Regions from separate parts of the Peribacillus sp. FSL R5-0717 genome, predicted to be linked through region 1. Evidence: riboswitches for the same ligand, from Rfam matches in the RefSeq annotation. Region 1 holds a riboswitch; the other holds the start of a gene.
The links. Region 1 has a riboswitch for preQ1 ahead of NYE65_RS15085 (QueT transporter family protein). Riboswitches for the same ligand answer to the same signal wherever they lie in the genome.

Region 1 (3,146 bases):
ACCAAAGTGATTCAGCAGCAGGAAAAGAAGAAATCATCGCCGTAAGGAAAAATGAAGAGGACAATATTATCGCCATCAAGACGAACTCCGGCCGCGAACTCGACTACCCCTCAGCCCTTGCGGAAGCCAAAGCTGGCAACCTGGCCAACGTTGACGTCTTTCATAAATATGGACGTGACATATTACGGAGTGAGCCCGATGGGATAAAAGAAAATAACCTGGATCAACTGCCGGAGTTTTGAATTTTTCGGGAGACTGCCTGATACGGGCAGTTTTTTTCTATCTGGATGCGCAAAAAAAAGAACCAGCATGATTAGCCAGATCTTATTTTTCATAAGGATAGGATTCAGAGATTTCGAGCATTCGGCCGCAGGACTCGACAACCTCGATGATTTCCATCCATGACATGTCCAGACCCAGTTCATTAGCATGGGAAATCTTATCCCGTAATTTTCGGATGGCATTCGCATCCTTCTTCCCTTTACTTTTCGAAGGGATTTGGAAGAAGTGCCTCAATTCTTTATCTTTATGTATAATATCGAATTTATCACTGATTTGCAGGCACTCTATTATATTGATATCCTCATTTTTATCGATTCTCCTTTTATATAATTCGGTTGCCTTTTCTAAACGGTCTTCGCTGATCATTGGATACCAGCTGCCATCGCCGAATCTATCCAGGATGATATCGCTCATCCTCATTTCCAATAAGGTAATATATCCGAATATCAGCATCCTGATCGGAGGCTTTTGGAGGTCGGCATGGGTAATCAACATTTTAATTGAATTATTCTCTAATACGAACACCCTTGTCTTATTCTTAAAAATATGGAGAAGCTGGATCAAAGGGGTTGAATTCGAAACCATTTCCCTTGGTGAGAAGTTTCTCATATATTCAGAAATACTTCCCTCACCTAGTTCTTGCCTTTCGATATATCCGATGATTTCCCCTTGATCTTGGACTGCCAATATATCAAAATTCTTTTTTTTCATTGCTTTCTGGATATCCAGCGCCAGATCGTTTTTATGGCAAAACTCAAGCTCCTGGGCAATGCTCTTAACCGTTATATTTTCTTCATAAAGAGTTTTAAGACTCAGATAGCTGCTATTACTTTTTCTTTCGCTTCCATTTAACATCTTTCAACCTCCGATCAGGAACACTTTCTGCCCGTTTTCCGCTTTAATAATAGAAATGAATGCGGCCCCAAATAAAGTTCACTTAGTGGACTCCATCCCATTCATCAAATGCCATCAACTGCATTTCCTGCCGCCGTTTCCACATTCTCCTTTTCTTCCCACCCCTTACAAACATCCACCCAATCCTTGGCACCTGAATATTCAAATAATTCAGCGAGTGTAAGTTCTATTGCAGAGTTTGAACTGCCGCAAGCCGGAAACAATGACTCGAAGCGCTTCATCGATACATCAAGAAAAACAGCTAAATCGTTTGCCAGGCCAAACGGGCAAACGCCTCCGATTGCATGGCCGGTCTGTGCAAGCACTTCATCAGGTGAAAGCATTCGTGCCTTGAAACCGAACGTCTGACGAAATTTCTTATTATCCACTTTCGCGTCCCCTGTGGCAACGACCAAAATCGCGTGTTCACCTTCCCCTTTAAAGGAAAGGGTCTTGGCAATCCGCGCTGGGATAACACCGATGGTTTCCGCTGCCTCAATCACCGTGGCACTAGATGTTTCGAACTCTTTTACGTCACCTTCCCGATTCCATTGTTTAAAATGGCTTTTGACACTTTCGATCGACATATTAATATTCACTCCTTTTTATGTACATATTGAAATAATATCATCCTTCATTGCAATAATTCAAAATACAATTGTGCTGCTTCATCTGATTGGAAACCTATAAATTAAAACCATTCTTTACAAATTGACGAAACAAGCTTACGTGGGATACTATTAATCATCGGGTAAACGCCTGCACGTGGTTCGTAACCATCCCACGATAAAAAACTAGGGAGAGAGTAAAATGAATGTTCGTACACTCGTGATAAACGGGTTATTGGCTGCCTTGTATGTGGCGGTCTCATTGGTGTTTAAACCAATAGCTTTTGAGATGTTCCAATTCCGTGTACCGGAAATGTTGAATCATCTGATTGTATTCAATAAAAAGTATATCTACGGTATCGTTGGAGGAGTCTTCATATCGAATCTGCTCTTTTCGCCGATGGTGCCATATGATTTGATTTTTGGGGTGGGCCAATCCCTGCTCGCCTTATTGCTTGTCATTTATGTTTCTCGTTTCATAAAAGGCATTAAAGGACGTATGGTCGCTACGATTATCTTTTTCACGTTCACAATGTTTTTAATTGCAATTGAACTGAACCTTGCCTTTGGCTTGCCATTCTGGCTAAGCTGGATGACTACAGCTGTCGGTGAGTTCGTTGTCCTTTTGATTGGAGCGCCAATCATTTATGGAATGAACAAAAGAATTCAGTTTGAAAAGTGGCTTTAAAAGGAATCTTCGCGCCGTTAAGCCACTATAATGGAAAAGAGCTGTCTGCATGATGCGGCAGCTCTTTTTTTTCACCATTGAACTTGAAAATGATAAACTATTAGTAAGAATGGTGGTGGCCCTTTGAAAAAAGTCCTGACCATAATCGGTCTACTTGTAATCGCAATTTTTATATACTCTAATGCAGAACTGTTCACTTTGGTTTGGAAAAGTGATTTGGATTCTGTTATTGGCATATTGAAGGAAAATCTTTTGCTTACATTTATTGTGACATTCGTTTTGATGTTTGTACAAAATTCTTTTACAATCATCCCCTTAATTTTGCTCCTGACCATCAATGTCACGATATTAGGATTCATATATGGCTATCTATGGAGTTGGTTTACAAGTGTTGTTGCCTCAGGATTCATTTTTTATGCAGCAAGAAACTGGTTTCAGGAGCTTCTTTTAAAGAAGATTGGTGAAAAATGGCAAGAATCTGTAGTGGAGCATGGCTTCATGTACGTGTTTACAGGCAGGATTTTCCCGCTTATCCCAACAAGCTTAATTAACTTGGCGGCCGGAGTCAGCACCGTCACTTTCAAAGACTTTTTATTGGCGACGGCACTTGGCAACCTTATATACTTTTTCTTCCTATCACTGATTCCCTATGGACTGCTATCTGTTGAAATGAA
Region 2 (3,146 bases), 1.9 Mb from region 1:
TTCCGGTAAACCCGTGAAGCAGAAGAACTGCTCTCTTTCCACCTATATATGTGAATGACTCAGGTGCTTTCACTTTCATCTATCTAGGACCTTCTTTCTTTGCTCTTGTTGATAAATAGAATCTAAATGATTTTCGAAAAAAAATCAATTAATACCCCTTGAGTAGTGATTCTTCTATCCTATTCCGTATTTTCATTAAAACAATTAAATCATATATATAGTATCCTTACCACACTCTTCACAACTCATCCGTTCCGAAGCACATTTTACTATGATTAAATTTATTTAGCAATCGTCATTTAACCATTTTTTTTAAGAAAAGTAAAATGCACCTTGTGATACGATGTACAACGTATTACACTTTAAAAATGAAAAGGAGGAGATTTTATATGGATAAAGAATTAATGAAGGGAAGCATTGACCTCCTTTTGCTTTCACTTCTATCGCAAAAAAAGCTTTACGGCTATGAAATAACGAAAATCCTGAAGCAAATGAGCAAGGGCAACTATGAAATAAGTGAAGGCACCCTCTACCCTGCCCTTAAACGATTAGAAAAAAAAGAATTCATAAAAGGACATTGGAAAGAGTCCGAATCAGGCCGCAGGAAATATTATCATGTCACCGAAAATGGGCAAACCGAACTTGAGCGGAAACGCGAATGCTTTTTCTTCCTGGAAAAATTAGTTCGAAAAAGCTCAGAGCAATTCTAAACCAAATAAAAAGCTTCCTGCACTTAATGGAACGGCCCAGGAAGCTTTTTTTGCTGTTTTACTCGTGAGTTTCGTACTTTTACTCGTGAATTCGCGCTGTTTACTCATGAGTTTCGCACTTTTACTCGTGAGTTTTGCTCTATTACTCGTGAATTCGCTGTTTACTCGTGAGTTTCGCACTTTTACTCGTGATTTCGGACTGTTTACTCGTGAGTTTCGTACTTTTACTCGTGAATTCGCACTGTTTACTCGTGAGTCACTTCAATCACGCAAAAAAGGACCTAATCAGGTCCTTTTTTTGTCTATTCCTTTATGCTTGCGATAATTGGCGCAGGAGAGCTTCATGCATTCCCCTTGTACATGCGGGCCATATTTTTCACGAAAGGCCTCGAGGCAATAGCATTTTTCTTCTTCTTTTTTGGTTCCATCCATCAAGTGCATCCCTCCTAGCATTTAACTGGAGACTACACGTTTCTCCAGTTCTACGTTGATTCGCCCCAACAATATGGCACCAATGGACTGAATGATCGTTTTAACGATGATTTGGCCGATGACCGCAGCGGGTACCGCTTCCCATGGCAATATATTGGCACCCAGAGGACTTAGGCCAATCACGACAAATATCACCGAATCGAAAAATCCTCCAACGATTCCGCTGTAAAACACCCTCCAACTCATCGGGAGCTTTAAACGGGTATAAATCTCCGTATCCGCTGTTTCTGCGACCACGAAGGATAATGCGGAAGCAAACACAATCAGTAACGTATCTCCTAATAAAAATGATACACATGCAGATAAAATAAGTGCAGTGACGATGCATATATAGGTCTTTGCGCGGCCGAATTTATTCTGGACCAGATCTCGGAAGATGAAGGTTCCCCCGATGAGCAATGTCCCCATCGGGATGATGAACATGCCAAAATGTAATGGCGCAAAAGCTGCTGTAACCACATTCGCCGTGATGATGGATACTAAATACAATAAAATTCTTAACATTTCTTAATTCTCCTTATACAGAAAAAACAGCACCCTAAGAAAGAGCCCTGTTCTCCTTAGTTTTTTTGAGAGGGTAGCTAGAACCTCTTCCGCCCAGGCGGATTATCATTTTCCTTATTCATCGTAGCTTGAAAGCGGTTGGAAATCAAGAAGTTTCCATACCGTCGATTTTAGTATGTTTTCGCGGATACCGATTGATTTAGCCATTTACTTCAATGGCCCTGTTTCCCCCTTTGCCGATTTCTGTCGCTTAAAACTGCTTGACCGGCTGTATATAAAAGCCGAAAATCAAAGATAGAGTTCTGTACCTTATTTGGCGAGGAGAAAAAAGAATGATGAAAAAAACTACGTTTTGTCTATCCTATTTATATCGCAACCACACCAGAGAAGCTTTGGGAAGCCTTGACGAGTGGTGAAGTCACGGAGAAATACCACTTCGGATTACAAGTACTGTCTGACTGGCAAGAAGGGTCGGCCGTTAAATATTTGCTGGATGATGGGCGGATTACCGATCATGGGCATGTACTTAAATGCGAGCCGTTGCACCTGCTCTCGTTTACATGGATCATGGCAGGAGACGAAACACCTCGCGAGCAGCCTACACGGGTCACTTTTGAATTACTGAAAATGGACGATTCGACTGTGAAGTTAACTCTTAGGCATGAGGAGCTATTGGAGACAGATTTCGTCTATGATGACAATACCTTTGAAGGCTTGAATAATGGATGGCCAGCCCTTTTAAGTAACCTGAAGAGCTTGCTTGAAACTGGACGGACCCTGCCGCCCATATCAGTAGACTGGGATAATTAAACGGAAACTATAAAAACAAATCGAAAGAGAGTTGAGTTAGTTATGGATACTCAAATAATCACGAAATTCAAGATCGTCAAGCCAACGAATGAAGTGTTTGAAGCCATAGTGAATCCTGAAAAAATCGGGAATTTCTGGTTCTCATCGAGTTCGGAAAGATGGGAAAAAGGCCGGACGCCTACATTGAGATACAACGAATACGATGCTGAAGTGGTCATTCATGTATTGGAAATAGAGGAAAATAGGAAAATCGTGTTTGCATGGGGCGGAAATGATCAAGAAACGATTGTTGCCATTACACTAAAAAAGTTGGATAAAACGAGTACGATCATTGAAGTGAACGAATCAGGATTGAGTGAGGACGATCCTGACATAATAAACAAAATGATCGGACAAAAAGAAGGTTGGGTATATACATTAACCTGTTTAAAGGGTTATTTAGAAAATGGCGTCACTACTTTGAGAGCATCATTAGTTTTTTAATAAATTGCATAAACCCTCAATAAACTGGGGTTTATCCTTTGCAACACTGGTGAAACAAATGGCATAATCCCACTTAAAAACAGTACTTTATAGTTCAACCCAATAATTGACATTTAAAAATCCGTGAGCTATCATCCTAATTAACCA

Region 2: linked by a shared signal. The riboswitch ahead of NYE65_RS05790 (VUT family protein) and the one ahead of NYE65_RS15085 (QueT transporter family protein) in region 1 are both predicted to bind preQ1.

The regions. Positions count from the first base shown of each region.
Region 1 is NZ_JBBOOF010000001.1:3,105,374-3,108,519, reverse strand. Features, by position in the region: gene NYE65_RS15100 (DUF3892 domain-containing protein) at 1-242, shown strand, start outside; gene NYE65_RS15095 (hypothetical protein) at 325-1,137, opposite strand; gene NYE65_RS15090 (YbaK/EbsC family protein) at 1,242-1,763, opposite strand; PreQ1 riboswitch class I at 1,936-1,980, shown strand; gene NYE65_RS15085 (QueT transporter family protein) at 1,987-2,472, shown strand; gene NYE65_RS15080 (TVP38/TMEM64 family protein) at 2,596-3,146, shown strand, end outside.
Region 2 is NZ_JBBOOF010000001.1:1,192,606-1,195,751, forward strand. Features, by position in the region: gene NYE65_RS05775 (alpha/beta hydrolase) at 1-79, opposite strand, end outside; gene NYE65_RS05780 (PadR family transcriptional regulator) at 390-710, shown strand; gene NYE65_RS05785 (hypothetical protein) at 996-1,145, opposite strand; gene NYE65_RS05790 (VUT family protein) at 1,164-1,706, opposite strand; PreQ1 riboswitch class I at 1,757-1,799, opposite strand; gene NYE65_RS05795 (SRPBCC domain-containing protein) at 2,076-2,516, shown strand; gene NYE65_RS05800 (SRPBCC family protein) at 2,559-2,999, shown strand.